DNA from 3 places in the Streptomyces sp. NPDC043854 genome. Region 3 is predicted to be linked to each of the others. Evidence: riboswitches for the same ligand, from Rfam matches in the RefSeq annotation. Region 3 holds a riboswitch; each other region holds the start of a gene.

Region 1 (7,505 bases), on a different contig from region 3:
CGGGTACGAGCTGCTGCGGATGGCGGCGCGCGCCGAGGCGGCGGGCATCGACCCCGAGACGGCGCTGCGCGCGGCGGCCCGCGCCTACCGGGACGCGATCCGCGCCGCGGAGGGCGTCGGCGCGTAGCCGGGGAGCCGTACGCGCCGGGCCGTCCGGTGCCGGGCCGTCCGCGTGCCGGGCCCGGTGGCGGGTCAGCCGTGGCGGGCGCGCGCCGGGGCGGGTTCAGCCCGTGCGGGTCCACGGGCCGGTCCGGGCCGGTCCGGGCCCGTCCGTCGCGCAGCCCGACCGGCATGGCGGGAAGCCCCCGGCTCCGGCCGGAGGAGGAGTCGAACGGGATGGCGTCCGGCGGCCGGGATACCGTCGACGGGTGCACGAGCCGACCTCCGCAGCCCCCGAAGACCCCGCATCCGGCCAGGGCCCGACCCTGTTCGACTGGGAGTTCGCGACCGACCCCTACCCCGCGTACGCCTGGCTGCGCGAGCACTCCCCGGTGCACCGCACGAGGCTGCCCAGCGGGGTCGAGGCCTGGCTGGTGACCCGGTACGCCGATGCCCGCCAGGCCCTCGCCGACCAGCGGCTCAGCAAGAACCCGGCGCACCACGCGGAGCCGGCGCACGCCAAGGGCAAGACCGGGATCCCGGGGGAGCGCAAGGCGGAGCTGATGACGCACCTGCTGAACATCGACCCGCCGGACCACACGCGGCTGCGGCGCCTGGTGTCGAAGGCGTTCACCCCGCGCAGGGTGGCGGAGTTCACACCGCGGGTGCAGGAGCTGACCGACCAGCTCATCGACGCCTTCGCCGGGCGGGGTGAGGCGGATCTCATCCACGAGTTCGCCTTCCCGCTCCCCATCTACGCCATCTGCGAGATGCTCGGCGTACCGCGCGAGGACCAGGACGACTTCCGCGACTGGGCCGGGATGATGATCCGGCACGGCGGCGGCCCGCGGGGCGGAGTGGCCCGTTCCGTGAAGCAGATGCGGACCTACCTCGGCGAACTCATCCACCGCAAAAGGGATGATCTGGGCAATGACCTCATCTCCGATCTGATCCGGGCGAGCGACCACGGGGACCACCTGACCGAGGCCGAGGCCACCGCCATGGCCTTCATCCTGCTGTTCGCCGGTTTCGAGACCACCGTGAACCTCATCGGCAACGGGGTGCACTCCCTCTTCACGAACCCCGGCCAGCGCGCCCGCCTGCAGGAATCCCTCGCCGCCGGGGAGCGCGGCCTGCTCCAGACCGGCGTCGAGGAACTGCTCCGCTACGACGGCCCCGTGGAGCTGGCCACCTGGCGGTTCGCCACCCGGCCGCTGACCCTCGGGGGCCAGGACATCGCCGTCGGCGACCCGGTGCTGGTCGTGCTCGCCGCCGCCGACCGGGACCCGGCGCGGTTCGCCGATCCGGACACCCTCGACCTCGCCCGCGCCGACAACCAGCACCTGGGGTACGGGCACGGGATCCACTACTGCCTGGGCGCCCCGCTCGCGCGACTCGAGGGACAGACGGCGCTTGCGACTTTGCTGACGCGTCTGCCGGATCTGGAACTCGCTGTTCCGTCAACTGACCTTCGGTGGCGCGGAGGTCTGATCATGCGCGGCCTTCGCACCCTTCCCGTCCGATTCACACCCCGAAACATCTGAGCTTCTCCTGAGGGAAAGTCAGGTTCTTGCTCAACTTGTGACAATCGTCGGAAGGCCGCTAGGTTCTGCCGTTACCCAGCCGTTATGCGAAAGGTGCTGCACATGCGTTCCGGGAACGGCCGCCACAGACGCCCCCGCCAGGTACCCGCGATTGTCGTCACCGCCGGAGTCACCGGCTCCGCACTGGCCATGCCACTGCTGGCCGCCACCGGTGCGAGCGCGGCGGAAGCCGCCACCTGGGACAAGGTCGCCGAGTGCGAGAGCGGGGGCACCTGGAGTGCCAACACCGGAAGCGGCGCCTACGGCGGGCTGCAGTTCACCCAGGAGGAGTGGAAGAACGCGGGCGGCGAGGAGTTCGCCGAGCGCGCCGACCTCGCGAGCCGGTCCCAGCAGATAGCCGTCGCCGAGCGCGTGCTCGGCTCCCAGGGCCCCGAGGCCTGGCAGAACTGCGCGACCCAGGCCGGGCTGGCCAAGGACGCCCCCGCCGCGGACGTGGACCCCGGCGCGAAGGGCCAGCACCGGGCCGTCGGCCAGTCCCCGAGCCGCCCGGACGCCGCGGTGCCCCCGACCGGCTCCGGCAACCGGGCCACGGACTACGGCGCCCCGACCCCCGCGCCGGACTACACGATGCCGCCCGCGCCGACGGGGCCGTCCAGCGGACTGCCCGTCATGCCCGAGCCGGACGGGACGACCGCGGCGCCCACGCTCCCGCCGGTCTTCCCCGGCGACCCGACCGCGAACCCGGTGACGCCCACCCCGACCGCGCCGGGCACCCCCGGCACCCCGGGCGCCACGCCGGGCACCCCGGGTGCCACGCCGGGCACGCCGGGCGCTACGCCGGGCACGCCGGGTGCCACGCCGGGCACCCCGGACGGCTCCGCGCCCGGGACGCCGGGGGCTCCGACCCCGGGCGGCAGTCCGGCGGACCCCTCCGCCCCGACGGCACCGGGCGCGACGGGCGCAACGGGCGCCTCCACGGACCCGGGCGCCGTCCCGAGCACCCTGGGCACCGGCAAGCACCGCGGTACGCCCGCCGTCGAGACCTCGCCGGCCTCGTACACCGTCAAGGAGGGCGACAGCCTGGCGACCATCGCGGACGCCAACGGGGTGAAGGGCGGCTGGGGTGCGCTGTACAAGGCCAACGAGCAGGTCATCGGCGGTGACGCCAACCTGATCAAGCCGGGGCAGAATCTGGATCTAAGCAAATAACAGGGGCAGTTCGGACACCCGGAAGGCCTTGAATGTCCGGTTCGTTCAAATGAGACATGTGTCTCTTCCGGTCAACTGGCGTGTCTCGCCCGAGGGCTTGGGCAAACCCCGCCCTCACCTGCGCAAACACCCCGAAAAGCAGCGCAAGTAGGGGTCCTCCCTCCCCGATGTTCCTCGTTGAACATCGGGGAGGGACGTGTCTACGGTCTGAACCGCTCGCCACCGCGGGCCCCTTCGACCGCATCGCCGAATCCTGCCGGCGGACGGAGGGAACACTCGTCGCGTCAAGCGCCGAAGGCAGGAGCGGGGGAACCAACGCAGGTGCCGGGAAGGGCCGTTGAGAGACGGCTGCGGACCGGCTTGGGGTGAAGCCGCGCATCACAGCGCGGCCGGGCAACTCATCCGCCCGAACCCGACAGCTCACCTCGCAGGCGTCGGTGAGGAGAACTCCATGCTGCTTTCGGGCAAGGGCAAGCACCGCCGCGCCACCGCCATCGAGCGGACCACCCGCATCGTGACGCTCGCCGGCGTCGCCGGTGTCGCGGTCGCCGCGCCCCTGATGACCGCGGGCACCGCCTCCGCCGCCACGGCCTCGGAGTGGGACCGCGTCGCCCAGTGCGAGTCCGGCGGCAACTGGTCCATCAACACCGGCAACGGCTACTACGGCGGCCTGCAGTTCTCGGCCTCCACCTGGGCCGGGTACGGCGGCAAGGCGTACGCCCCGCAGGCCAACCAGGCCACCAAGGCGCAGCAGATAGCCATCGCGGAGAGGGTCCTCAAGGGCCAGGGCAAGGGCGCCTGGCCGCACTGCGGCAAGGGCCTGTCCAACTCCGCCTACACCGGCGGCGGTTCGACCACCACCAACAGCACCACCACCAAGTCGACCCCGAAGACCGAGACCAAGAAGACCCAGCCGAAGAAGACCGAGACCAAGAAGGAGACCTCGCGCACCGAGGCCCCCACGACCCGGTCCGAGCGCTCCGAGGCCCCGGCCGCCCCGAAGACCGGCAACGGCTCCTACGAGGTCAAGTCCGGCGACACCCTCGGCTCCATCGCCGAGGCGAACAACGTCAAGGGCGGCTGGGAGAAGCTCTTCGAGCTCAACAAGGACATCGTCTCCGACGCCGACCTGATCTTCCCCGGCCAGAAGCTGAAGCTCGGCTGAACATCCCGCGAAGCCCCGCGTGCGTAGCCCGCGCGGACTGAAGCGGACGGCCACTGCACGTGTGCAGCACACCGCCCGGCGCGTATCCCCCCACGCGCCGGGCGGTGGTGTGTCCGCGCCCCGAAGGGGGTCGGCGGGAGCCCGCGCGGCGGCCCGATCGGCGGCCGGTCACGGCCCGATCAGGTGTCCGTATGTCCCGGAAGCGGGGTATTCGGGCCCTTTTTCGTCCCAGGACCCGGGCGGTCGGCCGGCCGACCGCCCGGAGCCGGTTAGGCTCTAGGCGGCAAGGCCGGCCCACGGCCTGACCCGCCACCGCACACCCAGCGTCACATCCCAGAAGGAGATGCTCGTGCCGTCCATCGACGTCGTCGTAGCCCGGGAAATCCTGGACTCCCGAGGCAACCCCACGGTCGAGGTCGAGGTGGGCCTCGACGACGGCAGCACCGGCCGTGCTGCCGTTCCGTCCGGCGCCTCCACCGGTGCCTTCGAGGCCATTGAGCTCCGCGACGGCGACCCGAACCGCTACATGGGCAAGGGCGTGGAGAAGGCCGTCCTCGCGGTCATCGAGCAGATCGGCCCGGAGCTCGTCGGCTACGACGCCACCGAGCAGCGCCTGATCGACCAGGCCATGTTCGACCTGGACGCCACCGACAACAAGGGCTCGCTCGGCGCCAACGCCATCCTCGGCGTCTCCCTGGCCGTGGCGCACGCCGCGTCCGAGGCCTCCGACCTCCCGCTGTTCCGCTACCTCGGCGGCCCGAACGCGCACCTGCTGCCCGTTCCGATGATGAACATCCTCAACGGCGGCTCGCACGCCGACTCCAACGTGGACATCCAGGAGTTCATGATCGCGCCGATCGGCGCCGAGTCCTTCTCCGAGGCCCTGCGCTGGGGCACCGAGGTCTACCACACCCTCAAGAAGGTGCTGAAGGGCAAGGGCCTGTCCACCGGCCTCGGCGACGAGGGCGGTTTCGCCCCGAACCTGGGCTCCAACCGCGAGGCCCTCGACCTCATCCTCGAGGCCATCAAGCAGGCCGGCTACACCCCGGGCAAGGACATCGCCCTGGCGCTCGACGTCGCCGCGTCCGAGTTCTACAAGGACGGCAAGTACCTCTTCGAGGGCCAGTCCCGCTCCGCCGCCGAGATGACCGAGTACTACGAGGAGCTCGTCTCCGCGTACCCGCTCGTCTCCATCGAGGACCCGCTGTTCGAGGACGACTGGGCCGGCTGGAAGGTCATCACCGAGCGCCTCGGCGCCAAGGTGCAGCTCGTCGGCGACGACCTCTTCGTCACCAACCCGGAGCGCCTCGCCCGCGGCATCGAGGAGGGCACCGCCAACGCCCTGCTCGTCAAGGTCAACCAGATCGGCTCGCTGACCGAGACCCTGGACGCCGTCGAGCTCGCCCAGCGCAACGGCTTCAAGTGCATGATGTCGCACCGCTCCGGCGAGACCGAGGACGTCACCATCGCCGACCTGGCCGTCGCCACCAACTGCGGCCAGATCAAGACCGGCGCCCCGGCCCGCTCCGAGCGCGTCGCCAAGTACAACCAGCTGCTGCGCATCGAGGAGATCCTCGACGACGCCGCGGTGTACGCGGGCCGCAGCGCGTTCCCCCGCTTCAAGGGCTGACGCCCTGAAGCCCGGCGTCCCGCGCTTCAAGGGCTGACGGGCCCCTGAGCCTCCGTACGTCCCCGCACTCGGTCCCGTACCGTGTGCGGGGACGTAGTGCGTGGTACGAAGCGCGAAGAACGAGCACGAAGCACGAAGCACGAAGGCCGTACGGCGCGCGCCGGCGAGGGTCGGCGCGCGGACACCAGGGGAGGCGGATCAATGGCCGGGAACCGGGATCGGTTCTCCACCTTCTCCACCGCGACCAGGCTCAAGCAGCTCGGCGAGCGGACCGCCGCCCACGTCTACCGCTCCCAGAGCCGCCGCCAGGTCCGCCGCAGCCGGCTGACCGGGCGGGCCGCCCTCCTGGTGCTGGTCCTCTGTACGCTGGTCGTCGCCCTGGCCTACCCGATGCGCCAGTACGTCTCCCAGCGCTCGGAGATCGCAGCGCAGCAGCGGGCGGCCGCAGCGGCCGGCAAGCGCCTCGAACGGCTGCGCGACGAGAAGGCCCGCTGGCAGGACGACGCGTATGCCGAGCAACAGGCGCGCAAACACCTGCACTTCGTGCGCCCGGGCGAGATCAGCTACATCATGACCGACCCCGGGGCCGAGGCGGCCGAGCGCCGGCGCACCCGACATGCCGGCTCCGACCGCCCCTGGTACTCCAACGTCTGGGACGGCGTGGACAAGGCCGACCGCCCCGGCGACTGACGGCACCACCGGCCGGCAGCAGCAGTTCCGGCCACCAGCACCAGCACCAGCACCAGCAGCACCACCCATCCCCGAGAACGACGAGAACGAAGAGACTTCCTCCAGGCATGCAGACGCCCCCGCCCCAGACCGACCGGACCGAGCCGACCGACGCGGACATCGAGGCGTTCGAGCAGCAGCTCGGACGCCCGCCGCGCGGGCTGCGGGCCATCGCCCACCGCTGCCCCTGCGGCCAGCCCGACGTGGTGGAGACCGCCCCCCGGCTGCCCGACGGCACGCCCTTCCCCACGCTGTACTACCTCACCTGCCCGCGCGCGGCCTCCGCGATCGGCACGCTGGAGGCCAACGGCGTGATGAAGGAGATGCAGGCCCGCCTCGCCGAGGACCCCGAGCTCGCCGCCGCCTACCAGGCCGCGCACGAGGACTACATCCGGCGCCGCGACGCCATCGAGGTGCTCCAGGGCTTCCCGAGCGCCGGCGGGATGCCGGACCGGGTGAAGTGCCTGCACGTGCTCGTCGGCCACTCGCTGGCCGCCGGCCCGGGGGTGAACCCGTTCGGCGACGAGGCCCTCGCCATGCTGCCGGAGTGGTGGGCGAAGGGCCCGTGCGTCACCCCGTGCGGCAGCGGTGACAAGGCCGCGGACGCGGAGCAGAAGGGGTCGGAGGCGTGACCCGGGTCGCCGGTATCGACTGCGGAACGAACTCCATCCGCCTGCTGGTGGCGGACTGCTCCCCCGCCACCGGCGAGCTGGTCGAGCTGGACCGGCGGATGACGATCGTCCGCCTCGGCCAGGGCGTGGACAAGACCGGCCGGCTGGCCCCGGAAGCCCTGGAGCGCACCTTCGCTGCCTGCCGCGAGTACGCCCAGGTGATCAAGGAGCTCGGCGCCGAGCGGCTGCGGTTCGTGGCGACCTCGGCCTCCCGCGACGCCGAGAACCGCGACGACTTCGTCCGCGGGGTCGTCGAGATCCTGGGCGTCGAGCCCGAGGTGATCTCCGGCGACGAGGAGGCGGAGTTCTCCTTCATCGGCGCCACCAAGGAGCTGACCGGCACGGACCGGCTGGACAAGCCGTTCCTGGTCGTGGACATCGGCGGCGGCTCGACCGAGTTCGTCGTCGGCGAGGAGCACGTCCGGGCGGCCCGCTCCGTCGACGTGGGCTGCGTCCGG
Region 2 (7,505 bases), on a different contig from region 3:
CCTGTGGGCCGCCGCGCGGGCGACCCCGCCCGGTGCGCACCGCCCGGTTGCCGCCGTCCGGGTGGTCGTGGACGCCCCGGAGCACGAGCTCGTCCGTATCGGCACGCTCCGCGGTGGAATATCGGCCTTCCGCGTACTGCGTGCCGTACTGCCCGCGTTCTATGACTGGCACCGTTCTTTGCCGCTTTCCGGGAGGTGAGCCAGATGGCCATGCCGCTGCGACAGTCCATCAGGGTCGGGACCTATCTGCTCGAACAGAAGCTCCGCAAGCGCGAGAAGTTCCCCCTGATCGTCGAGCTGGAGCCGCTCTACGCCTGCAACCTGGCCTGCGAGGGCTGCGGGAAGATCCAGCACCCCGCCGGGGTGCTCAAGCAGCGCATGCCGGTGGCCCAGGCGGTCGGAGCCGTCCTGGAGTCCGGCGCCCCCATGGTGTCCATCGCGGGCGGGGAGCCCCTGATGCACCCGCAGATCGACGAGATCGTGCGCCAGCTGGTGGCCAGGCGGAAGTACGTCTTCCTGTGCACCAACGCCCTGCTGCTGCGCAAGAAGATCGGGAATTTCACCCCCTCGCCCTATTTCGCCTTTGCCGTGCACATCGACGGACTGCGCCAACGACACGACGAGTCGGTGGCCAAGGAGGGCGTGTTCGACGAGGCGGTCGCGGCCATCGGGGAGGCGAAACAGCGCGGATTCCGGGTCACCACGAACTCCACCTTCTTCAACACCGACACCCCGCAGACCGTCATCGAGGTGCTCAACTACCTCAATGACGACCTGAAGGTCGACGAAATGATGATCTCGCCCGCCTATGCCTACGAAAAGGCGCCCGACCAGGAGCACTTCCTGGGTGTCGAGCAGACCAGGGAACTCTTCAGAAAGGCCTTCGCGGGCGGCAACCGGCGCCGCTGGCGGCTCAACCATTCCCCGCTCTTCCTGGACTTCCTGGAGGGCAAGGCCGATTTCCCCTGCACCGCCTGGGCCATTCCGAATTACTCCCTCTTCGGCTGGCAGCGCCCCTGCTACCTGATGAGCGACGGGTACGTGACGACGTACCGCGAGCTCATCGAGGAGACCGACTGGAACAGGTACGGCCGCGGCAAGGACCCGCGCTGCGCGAACTGCATGGCGCACTGCGGCTACGAGCCCACCGCCGTCCTCGCCACCATGGGCTCCCTCAAGGAGTCCCTGCGCGCGGCCCGGGACACGGTCAGCGGCAACCGGGGCAACCGCGGCAACCGGGGCGACCGGGACGGATCGGCATGACTGCCGGGTCCGGGGGCTTCGACCTGAAGGCCCTGCTGGCCGAGCGCGGTGCGGAGCGGTACGCGCTCCACGCCCGGTACCTGAACCCGCAACTGCCCCGCATGCTCCACACCATCGGCTTCGACAAGGTCTACGAGCGGGCCGAGGGCGCCCACTTCTGGGACGCCGAGGGCAACGACTACCTGGACATGCTGTCCGGGTTCGGGGTGATGGGCCTGGGCCGGCACCACCCGGTCGTCCGCCGGGCCCTGCACGACGTGCTCGACGCCCGGCTCGCCGACCTGACCCGCTTCGACTGCCAGCCGCTGCCCGGGCTGCTGGCCGAGAAGCTGCTGTCGTACAGCCCGCACCTGGACCGGGTCTTCTTCGGCAACAGCGGCACCGAGGCCGTGGAGACCGCTCTGAAGTTCGCCCGGTACGCCACCGGGCGGCCCAGGGTCCTCTACTGCGACCACGCCTTCCACGGGCTGACCGCCGGCTCGCTCTCGGTCAACGGGGAGGCCGGCTTCCGGGACGGCTTCGCGCCGCTGCTGCCCGACACCCGGATCGGGCTCGGCGACCTGGCCGCCCTGGAGCGGGAGCTGAAGCGCGGCGACGTCGCCGGATTCGTCGTCGAGCCGATCCAGGGCAAGGGCGTGCACGCGGCGCCGCCCGGCTTCCTGCCCGCCGCGCAGGAGCTGCTGCGCCGGCACAAGGCGCTGCTGATCGCCGACGAGGTGCAGACCGGCCTCGGACGGACCGGCGATTTCTACGCCTACCAGCACGAGCCGGGCGTGGAGCCGGACCTGGTGTGCGTGGCCAAGGCGCTGTCGGGCGGCTACGTCCCGGTCGGCGCCACCCTGGGCCGCGACTGGATCTTCAAGAAGGTCTACTCGTCCATGGACCGGGTCCTGGTGCACTCCGCCAGCTTCGGTTCCAACGCCCAGGCGATGGCGGCCGGGCTGGCGGTGCTCTCCGTCATGGAGGACGAGTCGCTCGTCGCGAACGCCCGCGCGACGGGCGACCTGCTGCGCGGGCGCCTCGCGGCGCTCGTGGACGAGTACGAGCTGCTGTACGAGGTCCGGGGCCGGGGCCTGATGATCGGCATCGAGTTCGGACGGCCTTCCTCGCTGCGGCTGCGCAGCCGGTGGACCATGCTCCAGGCGGCCCGCAAGGGGCTGTTCGCGCAGATGGTGGTGGTGCCGCTGCTCCAGCGGCACCGGATCCTGACGCAGGTGTCCGGGGACCACCTGGAGGTGATCAAGCTGATCCCGCCGCTGATCGTGGACGAGGTGGACGTCGACCGGTTCGTCGGCGCCTTCCGTGCGGTCATGGACGAGGCGCACGCCGGCGGCGGGCTCCTGTGGGACTTCGGCCGGACCCTGGTCAAGCAGGCCGTAGCGGGAGGCTGACGGCCCGCCCCGCCGGCAGCCGACCGTCCGCCGCGGCTCAGTCGAGCAGCCGCTCGCGCAGCCGGCCGAGGGTCCCGGCCGCGAGGCCGAGGCCCTCGGCGAGGTAGCGGTCGACGCCGCCCCAGTGCTCGTCGATGGTGTCGAAGGCCGCGGCCAGGTACGCGGCGCGGGCGTCGAAGAGCGGGGCGAGCAGCTCCGTCACCTCGGGGGAGCGGGCCTCGGGCGCGTCGCTGCCGCGGCGGACCCGGTAGCGGCGGTGCGGGGCGTTGGACTCCAGGTAGTCCGCGACGATGGCCTCGCGCTCCACGCCCAGCGCGAGCAGGGTGACGGCGATCGACAGGCCGGCCCGGTCCTTGCCGGCGGCGCAGTGCATGAGCGCGGGGAGGCTGTCCTCGGCGAGGGCGTGCAGGACCCGGCCGTGCTCGGCGGTGCGGTGCACGACCATCGAGCGGTACGAGCCCACCATCCGGGCGGCGGCCTTGCCGTCGCCGAGGATGCCGCGGAGCTGCTCCACGTCCCCGTCGCGGACCATGGTCCAGAATTCCTTGCCGTCGGCCGGGTCGGACAGCGGGATGTTGACGTTGCGCACCCCGGGCAGCTCGATGTCGGGACCCTCCAGGGCTTGGTCGGCCGCGTTGCGGAAGTCGAAGACGGTGTGCAGTCCGAGCGATGCGAGGAATTCTGCATCGGTTTCGGTGGCATGTGCCAGATGTCCGCTTCGGAAGAGTCGTCCCGCCTTGACCTGCCGCCCGTCCGTGGTCGGCAGGCCGCCCACGTCCCGGAAGTTGCGCACACCGGACAGTTCGGGCTCGGGGGGCGGGGTGCCCGGCGGGGTGGTGGGTATCTGCTGGGTCAAGGGGAAATCCTCTGCATCGTCATCGAGTGTCCGAATTGCGCTGCTTGGGACCAACTTGCCGGTGCCGGAGGCGAGATCGGGCACGGCCCCGTGAGCCAGATCATACGGTGACCGTGAGTGCCTGATCGTCGAAGTCGAATGGCCCGGCCGGGACGGTTGTTGGCGGCGGAGAATGGACGCAGGGTGACCGGAATTCCGCTGGACTCCCCTTCCTGTGAATCCGTCAGGAAATTCACGGCTTGTTCCGTACCGGCCCGCTCGATTACCTTCGCGACCAATCCGGATGGACCGCCTAATCCTGCCGCCGTCCGGAAAGCACACTCGACCGAACTCGCGCGGCAGGAGCGGGGGAACCAGGTAGGCCGCTGCGCCGGAGTTCCGCTCCGGAGCAGCCAGGGGTGAAGCCGTACGTGTTCCGTTCACGTCGCGTGCACGTCACATGCGTGTCCGCGTTGTTGTACGTCCACGGACGGCCGGACATCTCCAATCCGAACCCGACAGCTCACCTCGCAGGCGCCGGAGAGGAATTCGCCATGCCGGCAAAGGGTAAGCACCGCCGTCCGAAGTCCCGTTCCCTGGCCCGTGGTTTTGTCGCCACCGTCGCCGGCACCGGCGGAGCGGCCCTGGCCCTGCCGCTGATCGGCGCCGCCGGCGCCCACGCGGCCGCCGCCCCGGCCGCCGCCACTGCGGTCCCGGCCGCGGCCCTGCAGGTTCCGGCGGCCGCACCCGCAGCCGCCGCCTCCGCTGCTCCGGCCGTCTACACGGTCCGGACGGGCGACTGCCTCTCCGTCATCGCGGCCGACCACGACCTCCCGGGCGGCTGGCAGCGGCTCTACGCCGACAACCGCGAGGCCGTCGGCGACAACCCCTCCCTGATCCACCCCGGCCTGAGGCTGTCCCTCGGAGCCCCGGGTGCGTCGGCGGCTCCCGAGCGGGCCCCGGTCGAGCAGCCCGCCCCCGCGCCGAAGCCGAAGAAGAAGGCCCCGGCCGCCGGTTCCCCGCTCGCCGCGGCCCCCGCGCCTGCGCCCGCGCCCGCCAAGAAGAGCGCGGCCGCCGACACGGCCTCCGCCGACACCGCCGCAGCCGGCGCGGTCGCCGCGGCCGGCTTCACCGCCCCCGTCTCCGGCGGCGTCTCCACCGCGTACAAGACCGCCGGCGCCATGTGGTCCAGCGGCTACCACACCGGCGTCGACTTCATCGCGAGCTCCGGCACCACCGTCAAGGCGGTCGGCGCCGGCACCGTCGTCTCCGCCGGCTGGGGCGGCTCGTACGGCAACGAGGTCGTCATCCGGCACGAGGACGGCAAGTACTCCCAGTACGCCCACCTCTCCCAGCTCTCCGTCTCGGTCGGCCAGAGCGTGAGCGCCGGCCAGGCCATCGGCCTCTCCGGCTCCACCGGCAACTCCACCGGCCCGCACCTGCACTTCGAGATCCGCACCGGTCCCTCGTACGGCTCGGACATCGACCCGATCGCCTACCTGCGCTCCAAGGGCGTGACCATCTGACGGCTCGCTCAGCCGCCGGAGGCGACAGATCCGCGTGAGGCCGGACCCGAGGGGGGTCCGGCCTCACGCGCTGCCATTCCGTACCGACCAGGTGGTATAGATCACGGTCCGTCAACCCCTTCCTACGGTGGCGTAGGTCACGTCCCGCGGTGAAGGATATGGTCCCGTGGCAGCGACGACGACGACAGAGACGACAGAACAGAAAATCCGGACCATCGGCTCGTACACGGCACTCGGGGACAGCTTCACCGAGGGGGTGGGGGACCCGGGGCCCGACGGGCTCTTTCTCGGATGGGCGGACCGGCTGGCCGTGCTCCTGGCCGACCAGCGCCCGGAGGGCGACTTCCGGTACGCGAACCTCGCGGTGCGCGGACGGCTGCTCGACCAGATCGTGGCCGAACAGGTCCCGCGCGCCAAGGAGCTCGCCCCCGACCTGGTGAGCTTCTGCGCCGGCGGCAACGACATCATCCGGCCCGGCAGCGACCCGGACGCCGTCGCCGAGCGGTTCGAGGCCGCCGTCGCCGACCTCACCGCCTCCGTCGGCCAGGTCATGATCACCACCGGCTTCGACACCCGCGGCGTGCCCGTCCTCAAGCACCTGCGCGGCAAGGTCGCCACGTACAGCGCGCACGTGCGCGCCATCGCCGACCGGTACGGCTGCCCCGTCCTCGACCTCTGGTCGCTGAAGTCCGTACAGGACCGCCGGGCTTGGGACGGCGACCGGCTGCACCTCTCGCCCGAGGGGCACACCCGGGTCGCGCTGCGCGCCGCCCAGGTGCTGGGGCTCGAGGTGCCGACCGACCCCGACCAGCCGTGGCCGCCGCAACAGCCCCGCGGCTCGGTGGACGTGACCCGCGACAACATCCAGTGGGCCCGGGAGCACCTGGTGCCGTGGATCGGCAGGCGGCTGCGCGGGGAATCCTCCGGGGACCACGTGGAGGCGAAGCGGCCCGACCTGCTGCCGCTGTAGGGCCGGCGGGAGGGCCGCCTGCCGGGGCGGCGGCGGGATGGCCGCAGGGGGCTGCGGCGGGGCTGCCGCAGGGGGCTGCCGCAGGGGCGGTGCGGGCACGCCTGACGGAATCCTCCGGGGCCGCCCTGCGTTGGTGGTGGTAGACCAGTGAGGAAGCAGACCGCCGGCCACGGCCTGCGACCGCCCGCCCCACCCCTCCCAGGAGGCGTTTTGACCGGCTCCCAACCCCTGCGTCCGCTGCTGCGCGCCCTGCGCCCCGAAGCCTTCGGCGCGGATCCGTCCGGCGCACGGCTGGAGCGGATCCGGCGCTCGCCGAACTTCGCGGACGGCTCCTTCCGGAACCCGGTCGGTGCCCGGACCAGACCCTCCGGCTCCATGCTGGAATTCGCCAAGGTCTACTTCCACAAGGAGCAGCGGATCCGGCGCAGCCCCGCCGCGTCCGTACCCGTCCACCCGACGACCCTCGCCGACCTGGCGAAGCCGCCGGTCAGCGGGCTGCGCCTGACCTGGATGGGCCATTCGAGCGTCCTCGCCGAGATCGACGGGCGCCGGATCCTCTTCGACCCGGTGTGGGGTGAGCGCTGCTCCCCCTTCCCCTTCGCCGGGCCCAAGCGGCTCCACCCCGTGCCGGTGCCGCTGGCCGCCCTGGGACCGGTCGACGCCATCGTGATCTCCCACGACCACTACGACCACCTCGACCTGCCGACCGTCAAGCAGCTGGCCGGCACCGACACGGTCTTCGCCGTCCCGCTCGGTGTCGGCGCGCACCTGGAGCACTGGGGCGTCTCCGCGGACCGGCTGCGCGAGCTCGACTGGAACGAGTCCACCGAGATCGCCGGACTCTCGCTGACCGCCACCCCGGCCCGGCACTTCTGCGGGCGCGGGCTGCGCAACGCGCAGCACACCCTGTGGGCCTCCTGGGCCGTCGCCGGTGACGAGCACCGGATCTTCCACAGCGGCGACACGGGCTACTTCCCCGGGTTCAAGGACATCGGCGCCGAGCACGGCCCCTTCGACGCCACGATGATCCAGATCGGCGCCTACTCCGAGTACTGGCCGGACATCCACATGACCCCGCAGGAGGGCGTGCGCGCCCACCTCGACCTCCAGGGAGCCGCGCCGCACGGGGTGCTGCTGCCGATCCACTGGGGGACCTTCAACCTCGCGCTCCACCCGTGGGCGGAGCCGGGCGAGTGGACCCTCGACGCCGGGGCGGAAGCGGAGCAGCCCGTGGCCGTCCCCCGGCCGGGCGAGCCGTTCGAGCCGGGCGGCGTCCTCCCCACCGACCGCTGGTGGCGCCCGGTGGCCCGGCCCATCGACCACCCGTGGCGGCCTGCGACGGCGACCGCCCAAGCGGCTGCCGATGCCGTCCCTCCGGCCGACCGCGACCTGGACCTCGCCGGCGAGCGGTGACGACGCGCCGCGCGGGCGGCCCCGCACCGGCTGCCCGCCAGAACCACCCAGACGGCGCCCGCGAGGCCGGAAGCACCGGGCCCGACCCGCGGGCGCCGGGGGCGGAC
Region 3 (7,505 bases):
CACCACCTGCGGGACGCGCTCGGCGGGGACCGCGACGACCGCGAGGTCGACCGGGGCGTCGATGTCGCGGAGCGAGCGGTAGGCCCGTACACCCTCCAGCAGGTCCCCTTCGATGCCGGGGGCGCGCGCCTCGTTCACGGCGTAGAGGTGGCCGCGGAAGCCGCTGTCGCGCAGGTTGCGCAGGGCCGCCGCGCCGACGCCGGCGCCGGAGCGGCTGACTCCGACCACCGCGACCGAGCCGGGTGCCAGCAGCCGCTGCACGGAGCGGGCCTCGGCGCGCTGTTCGCGGGCGCGCTGTACGGCCAGGGACTCGGCGGTGGGTTCGAGGTCGAGGGTGAGGTGGACGGAGCCGTCCTCGAAGCTGCGCTTCTGCTGGTAGCCGGCATCCGTGAACACCTTGATCATCTTGGTGTTGGCGGGCAGCACCTCGGCCGCGAACCGGCGGATGCCCCGCTCCCGGGCAACCGCGCCGATGTGCTCCAGCAGTGCGGAGGCGACGCCGCGGCCCTGGTGGGCGTCCTGGACGAGGAAGGCGACCTCGGCCTCGTCGGCGGGGGCGGAGGCGGGGCGGCCGTCGGGGCCGATGCGGTCGTAGCGGACGGTGCCGATGAACTCCTCGCCGACGGTGGCCGCGAGGCCGACGCGGTCCACGTAGTCGTGGTGCGTGAAGCGGTGCACGTCGCGGTCGGAGAGCCGGGGGTGGGGGGCGAAGAAGCGGTAGTACTTCGACTCGTCGGAGACCTGGTCGTAGAAGCTGACCAGCCGCCCCGCGTCCTCCGTGGTGATGGGCCTGATCCGGGCGGTGCCGCCGTCCCGCAGGACGACGTCGGCCTCCCAGTGGGCCGGGTACGAGGGGTCCGACGCGGTGGTCATGCGGTGATCCTAAGCCCAGGACGGGCAGGACAGCCCCCTGCGCGGCGCATACGGAAACGCCGTTCAAACCGGTGCAAGCTGGGGTACGTCGAGCGGCGGGAGAACCGGGCGGGAGGTCGGCCGGAGCACTCGGGGCGTCGTGAGAGACTGGTCTAGACAACCGTGAGAACCTGAAGGGCATCACCATGGCAGAGCGCCGCGTCAACGTCGGCTGGGCCGAGGGCCTGCACGCCCGTCCCGCCTCGATCTTCGTCCGCGCCACGACCGCTTCCGGCGTCCCGGTGACCATCGCGAAGGCCGACGGGAACCCCGTCAACGCCGCCTCCATGCTGGCGGTGCTGGGCCTGGGCGCCCAGGGCGGCGAGGAGATCGTCCTGGCGTCCGAGGCCGAGGGTGCCGAGGTGGCGCTGGACCGCCTCGCGAAGCTGGTTGCCGAGGGGCTGGAGGAGCTCCCCGAGACCGTCTGATCCTTCGGGTTCGCACCGCGCGAACGGCGAAGCCGCGGCATCCGGACCATTTCCGGACCGCGGCTTCGCCGTTTTATTCACACACTGCCCCCGCCCGCGAATTCCGGACGGGCAAGGGAATTCACATAACCGGCGGGGGAAATGCCGCAACCGGAAAAGCCGGGGCACGGCGGCGTCCCCCATTGACACCCCCATTCATACGCCGTTTCTGTTAATGGGAACCGCTCGCCGTGTTTACGGCAGGTTGCGAAGTCCTCACCCGCAGCCGGTAGGCCCCGGTCGTCCGGTCGGCGTGGACCGCCGTCAGCGCCTTCGCGCGCTCGGCGTCCCCGCGCGCCACCGCGTCCACGATCGCGCCGTGCTCGGCCCAGCACTCCACCGGCCGGGCCGGGGCCTGCACGGTGTACATCCAGGCGACCTTGTGCCGCATCTGGGTGAGCAGCGCGACCAGCCCGGGGCTGGCGGAGGCCTGCGCCAGGGTCTCGTGGAACCAGCTGCCCAGCGCCCGCAGGTCCTCGCCCCGCCCCTGCCTGGCCCGCTCCTGACCCAGCCTGACCAGCCCGCGCAGCACCTTGAGGTGGCCCTCCGTGCGCCGGCGGGCGGCCCGCGAGGCCGCCAGCGGCTCCAGCAGCATCCGCAGCTCCAGCAGATCGGCCGCCTCCTGCTCGGTGGGCTCGGCGACGCAGGCGCCCGCGTGGCGACGGGTGATCACGAAGCCCTCGGACTCCAGGGTCCGCAGCGCCTCGCGGACCGGGACGCGCGACACGCCGTAGCGGCGGGCCAGCACCTCCTCGGTCAGCCTGCCGCCCGGTTCGAACACCCCGGAGACGATGTCGTCGCGGATTGCAGTGCATACCGCGTGCGCGGGAATACGCAAGACCGGACCTCCGCTTGTTTTCCGATTGCCGGCGACAATGCCGTGACCGTACTGGGATCGTACGGGGACTCTATTGCAACCGGCGGAATTTTCCGAGCGGGGTCGGAAATCGGGGGTATTTGCGGCCGCCGCGAGCCACGCCGAAGGCCCCGGCTCGGTGAGCCGGGGCCTTCGGGCGGAGCGTGGGTGCGTACGCGCTCGGATCAGAGGGCGACGCCGTGCTGGCGCAGGTACGCGATCGGGTCGATGTCGGAGCCGTACGAGGCGCCGGTGCGGGCCTCGAAGTGCAGGTGCGGGCCGCTGGAGTTGCCGGTGGAGCCCGACAGGCCGATCTGCTGGCCGGGGGTGACCTGCTGGCCGACGGAGACGCTCAGCGAGGACAGGTGGCCGTACTGCGTGTACGTGCCGTCGGCGTGCTTGATGACGACGTTGTTGCCGTACGCGCCGCCCCAGCCGGCCTCGACGACGGTGCCGACGCCCACCGCGCGCACCGAGGTGCCGGAGGCGGCGTGGAAGTCGATGCCGGTGTGGCTGCCGGAGGACCACATGCCGCCGCCCGCGCGGTACTGGGTGGAGACGTAGGAGTCGTCGAGCGGGGAGACGAAGGTGTTGAGGCGCTTGCGCTCCTCCTCGCGGGCGGCGCGCTCGGCGGCCTCGCGCTCGGCCTTCGCCTTCTCCTCGGCCTTCTGCTTGGCCTCGGCGGCCCGGGCCTTCGCGTCGGCCTCGGCCTTCTCCTTAGCGGCGGCGGCCTCGGCGGCGGCCTGCTGGGCCTGGGCCTGGGCCTCGACGTCGCCCGCGACGTCGGCGGCGGTGACGACCGCGTTCAGGCCGGTGTCCTCGCTGGAGGGGGCCTTGTCCGAAGCGGCGAACGCCGGGCCCGCGAGCGTGCCCACGACACCGGTGGTCGCGAGGGCGGCCACGCCGGCGTAACCGGCGGTCTTGCGGCTCAGACGGCTGGAACCACGGTGCTTGCCGGAGGCACGGCTGCCAAAGGCCATGAGGAGGCTGATCCTTTCCTTCCTTCTCGCCTACCGGGTTAGCTGACGGGTTCGGAGCAGGAAGGTCTCCTACGGGCCCCTCTGGCGAGGCGGCCCGATTCACCCCAGGGACGTGTGGGTCCCCGGCTCCCCAGGGCTCGCGCCTGACGGGGACTCGGCGATCGCTGCCCGGTGCCGCGGGTGCGGCGCGTACCAACTGACGGACAGCACGGCCGACGCTAGGCGGATCATTCGTCAATCACCAAATGGTCACGGCCTTTTGTTGCGCACGCCACACCGCATAAGCCAACCTCCGGACCAAACAGACATAAGGGGCTCCGGCGGACAAGCCGCCGAAGCCCCTTGAATCGCCCGCCACTTGCCGACGGGCAGTGAACCGCGTCAGTTGCCGACGACGGTGACCTCGCCGATCCCGAGCGCCCGCACCGGCTCCTCGATCTGCGAGGCGTCACCCACCAGCACGGTGACCAGGCGGTCCACCGGGAAGGCCTTGACGACCGCCGTGGTCGCCTCCACCGTGCCGGTCGCGGCCAACTGCGCGTACAGCTGCGCCTGGTAGTCGTCCGGCAGCTCCTGCTCCACCTGGTCCGCCAGCGTGCCGGCGACGGCCGCGGCCGTCTCGAACTTCAGCGGGGCCACGCCCACCAGGTTCTGCACGGCGACGTCCCGTTCGGCATCGGTCAGGCCGCCCTCGGCGAGGGTGCGCAGCACCTTCCACAGGTCGTCCAGGGCCGGGCCGGTGTTGGGGGTGTCCACCGAGCCGCTGATGGCGAGCATCGAGGCGCCCCGGCCGTCGGCCGTGGAGCGCAGCACCTGGCCGAAGGCGCGCACGCCGTAGGTGTAGCCCTTCTCCTCGCGCAGCACCTTGTCCAGGCGCGAGGTGAGGGTGCCGCCCAGGCAGTACGTGCCCAGCACCTGGGCCGCCCACACGGTGTCGTGCCGGTCCGGCCCGACCCGGCCGATGAGCAGCTGCGTCTGGACCGCTCCGGGACGGTCGACGATGATCACGCGGCCGGTGTCGTCGGCGGTCACCGGCGGCACCTCCGCCGGCCGGCCCGCGGTGCCGGTCCAGGCGCCCAGGGTGTCCGCCAGGACGGCGTCCAGGTCGATGCCGGTCAGGTCGCCGACGACCACCGCGGTCGCGGTGGCGGGGCGCATGTGGGCCTCGTAGAAGGCGCGCACGGCCGCGGAGTCGATCCGGGCCACCGTCTCCTCGGTTCCCTGGCGCGGGCGGGACATCCGCAGGCCGGCCGGGAAGAGCTGGCGGTAGAGCTCCTTGGCGGCGCGTCGCTGCGGGTTGGCCAGCTCGTGCGGGATCTCGTCGAGGCGGTTGCGCACCAGGCGGTCGACCTCGCTGTCGGCGAAGGCGGGCGCCCGCAGGGCCTCGGCGAGCAGGCCCAGGGCCTTCGGCAGCCGGGAGGCGGGGACCTCCAGCGAGACGCGCACGCCCGGGTGGTCGGCGTGCGCGTCGAGGGTGGCACCGCAGCGCTCCAGCGCTGCGGCGAACTCCTCGGCGGTGTGCTTGTCGGTGCCCTCCGACAGGGCGCGGGCCATGATCGTCGCCACGCCGTCCATGCCCTCGGGTTCGGCGTCCAGCGGGGCGACGAGGTTGATCTCGACGGCCACCACCTGCTGGCCCGGCCGGTGGCAGCGCAGCACGGTCAGGCCGTTGGCCAGGGAGCCGCGCTCGGGGGCCGGGAAGGCCCACGGCCGGGGCTGCCCGGCCTGGGGCCGCGGGTGGAAGGTCATCGTGACGGCTGCGGTGTCGCTCACTGCTCCGCCCCCTCGTTCTCGTTCTCGGTCGCATCGGAGTCGTCGGCGCCTTCGGCGGCGTCAGCGGCGTCGGCCGCCAGGGGCTCGTACACCAGCGCCGCGCGGTTGTCGGGGCGCAGCCGGGCCGCGGCCACGGCCTGCACCTCCTCGGCGGTGATGTCGAGGAGCCGCCGGACGGCGGTCAGCGCCAGCTGCGGGTCGCCGAACAGCACCGCGAAGCGGCACAGTTCGTCGGCGCGGCCGGCCACCGTGCCCAGCCGGTCCAGCCACTCGCGCTCCAGCTGGGCCTGCGCGCGCTCCATCTCCTCGGCGGTCGGGCCCTCGGCGGCGAACCGCGCGAGCTCCTCGTCCACGGCCGCCTCGATGGCGGGCACCTCGACCCCGCTGGAGGTCTTCACGTCCAGCCAGCCCAGGGAGGGCGCGCCGGCCAGGCGGAGCATGCCGAAGCCGGCCGCGACGGCCGTCTGGTCGCGGCGTACCAGGCGGTTGTGCAGGCGGGAGGACTCGCCGCCGCCCAGGATGGTCAGGGCCACGTCGGCGGCGTCGCACTCGCGGGTGCCGTCGTGCGGGAGCCGGTAGGCGGCCATCAGCGCGCGGGCGGGGACGTCTTCGACGATCTCCTCGCGCTGCTCGCCGCCCATGGTGTCCGGGAGCGTGCCGTCGCGCGGCGGCAGCTTGCCGTCGTGGGACGGGATGGTGCCGAAGTACTTCTCGATCCAGGCGAGCGTCTGGGCCGGGTCGATGTCGCCGACGACCGACAGCACCGCGTTGTTGGGCGCGTAGTAGGTGCGGAAGAACGCGCGCGCGTCCTCCAGCGAGGCCGCGTCCAGGTCGGCCATCGAGCCGATCGGGGTGTGGTGGTACGGGTGCGGCTCGGGGTAGGCGAGCGCGGTGAGCCGCTCGAACGCCGTGCCGTAGGGGACGTTGTCGTAGCGCTGGCGGCGCTCGTTCTTGACGACGTCGCGCTGGTTCTCCATGGACTCGTCGTCCAGGGCGGCCAGGAGCGAGCCCATCCGGTCCGCCTCCAGCCACAGCGCGAGCTCCAGCTGGTGGGCCGGCATGGTCTCGAAGTAGTTGGTGCGCTCGAAGCTCGTCGTGCCGTTCAGGGACCCGCCCGCACCCTGGACCATCTCGAAGTGGCCGTTGCCGGGTACGCTCGCGGAGCCCTGGAACATCAGGTGCTCGAAGAGGTGAGCCAGACCCGTACGTCCCTTGACTTCGTGCCGCGAGCCGACGTCGTACCAGAGGCAGACCGCGGCGACCGGCGTCAGGTGATCCTCGGACAGCACCACGCGCAGGCCGTTGGCCAGCCGGTGTTCCGTCGCTGTCAGGCCGCCGGAGCCGGCCTGGGCTGTGGCCGTGTGACCCATGGGCATGTGGTCCCTTCGATCGCGATGCAGAGAATTCCGTCAGACCTGCCACTGTATGCAAGCGCGTCGGGCACCGGGGAAGTTCCCGGCGCGACGCCTGGGTCGGAGTCGGGCCTGTCGGTGCCACGGGCCACAATGGTCGGGACGCTCCACGTCAGCCCCTGTCACCGAACCCGCCCGATCCGCCCGACCCACCCGACCCAGCAGACCCGTCCGACCCAGCCAGACCCCCCAGCACACCATTCTTTCTTGGTTAAGGAGCCGCGCAGCGATGGCCCGCCGCAGCACGAAGACCCCGCCGCCGGAGGAGTTCGAGGAGAACATCCTCGACATCGACGTCGTCGACGAGATGCAGGGCTCCTTCCTCGAGTACGCGTACTCGGTGATCTACTCCCGCGCCCTGCCCGACGCCCGGGACGGCATGAAGCCGGTACACCGGCGCATCGTCTACCAGATGAACGAGATGGGCCTTCGGCCCGACCGGGGCTACGTGAAGTGCGCCCGCGTCGTCGGCGAGGTCATGGGCAAGCTGCACCCGCACGGCGACGCGTCGATCTACGACGCCCTCGTGCGCATGGCGCAGCCCTTCTCCATGCGGCTCCCGCTGGTCGACGGCCACGGCAACTTCGGCTCGCTGGGCAACGACGACCCGCCGGCCGCCATGCGCTACACCGAGTGCCGCATGGCGGACGCCACCTCGCTGATGACGGAGTCGATCGACGAGGACACCGTCGATTTCACCGCCAACTACGACGGCCAGGAGCGGGAGCCGGTCGCGCTGCCCGCCGCATACCCGAACCTGCTGGTCAACGGCGCCTCCGGGATCGCGGTCGGCATGGCCACCAACATGCCCCCGCACAACCTGGGCGAGGTCATCGCGGCGGCCCGCCACCTGATCCGCTACCCGCACGCGGACCTCGAGGCGCTGATGCGCTTCGTGCCGGGTCCCGACCTGCCCACCGGCGGCAGGATCGTGGGCCTGTCGGGGATCAAGGACGCGTACGAGAACGGCCGTGGCACCTTCAAGATCCGCGCGACGGTGTCGGTGGAGGACGTGACCGCGCGCCGCAAGGGGCTGGTCGTCACCGAACTCCCCTTCACGGTCGGCCCCGAGAAGGTCGTCGCGAAGATCAAGGACCTGGTCGGC

Evidence for each region. Region 3 has a riboswitch for cyclic di-AMP ahead of AC068A_RS24215 (M23 family metallopeptidase). Riboswitches for the same ligand answer to the same signal wherever they lie in the genome.
Region 1: linked by a shared signal. The riboswitch ahead of AC068A_RS23060 (transglycosylase family protein) and the one ahead of AC068A_RS24215 (M23 family metallopeptidase) in region 3 are both predicted to bind cyclic di-AMP.
Region 2: linked by a shared signal. The riboswitch ahead of AC068A_RS02200 (M23 family metallopeptidase) and the one ahead of AC068A_RS24215 (M23 family metallopeptidase) in region 3 are both predicted to bind cyclic di-AMP.

The regions. Positions count from the first base shown of each region.
Region 1 is NZ_JBWKDK010000026.1:13,322-20,826, reverse strand. It holds gene AC068A_RS23075 (nucleoside triphosphate pyrophosphohydrolase) at 1-127, shown strand, start outside; gene AC068A_RS23070 (cytochrome P450 family protein) at 369-1,643, shown strand; gene AC068A_RS23065 (transglycosylase family protein) at 1,746-2,852, shown strand; cyclic di-AMP (ydaO/yuaA leader) riboswitch at 3,132-3,301, shown strand; gene AC068A_RS23060 (transglycosylase family protein) at 3,304-4,017, shown strand; gene eno (phosphopyruvate hydratase) at 4,361-5,647, shown strand; gene AC068A_RS23050 (FtsB family cell division protein) at 5,849-6,337, shown strand; gene AC068A_RS23045 (DUF501 domain-containing protein) at 6,445-7,008, shown strand; gene AC068A_RS23040 (Ppx/GppA phosphatase family protein) at 7,005-7,505, shown strand, end outside.
Region 2 is NZ_JBWKDK010000002.1:38,911-46,415, forward strand. It holds gene AC068A_RS02180 (phosphorylase family protein) at 1-199, shown strand, start outside; gene hpnH (adenosyl-hopene transferase HpnH) at 205-1,263, shown strand; gene AC068A_RS02190 (aspartate aminotransferase family protein) at 1,260-2,654, shown strand; gene AC068A_RS02195 (tyrosine-protein phosphatase) at 2,692-3,510, opposite strand; cyclic di-AMP (ydaO/yuaA leader) riboswitch at 3,823-4,041, shown strand; gene AC068A_RS02200 (M23 family metallopeptidase) at 4,044-5,015, shown strand; gene AC068A_RS02205 (SGNH/GDSL hydrolase family protein) at 5,182-5,985, shown strand; gene AC068A_RS02210 (MBL fold metallo-hydrolase) at 6,196-7,398, shown strand.
Region 3 is NZ_JBWKDK010000028.1:73,249-80,753, reverse strand. It holds partial or broken gene AC068A_RS24230 (GNAT family N-acetyltransferase) at 1-873, opposite strand, end outside; gene AC068A_RS24225 (HPr family phosphocarrier protein) at 1,059-1,340, shown strand; gene AC068A_RS24220 (GntR family transcriptional regulator) at 1,552-2,217, opposite strand; gene AC068A_RS24215 (M23 family metallopeptidase) at 2,421-3,215, opposite strand; cyclic di-AMP (ydaO/yuaA leader) riboswitch at 3,229-3,385, opposite strand; gene AC068A_RS24210 (M16 family metallopeptidase) at 3,597-4,964, opposite strand; gene AC068A_RS24205 (M16 family metallopeptidase) at 4,985-6,364, opposite strand; gene AC068A_RS24200 (DNA gyrase/topoisomerase IV subunit A) at 6,630-7,505, shown strand, end outside.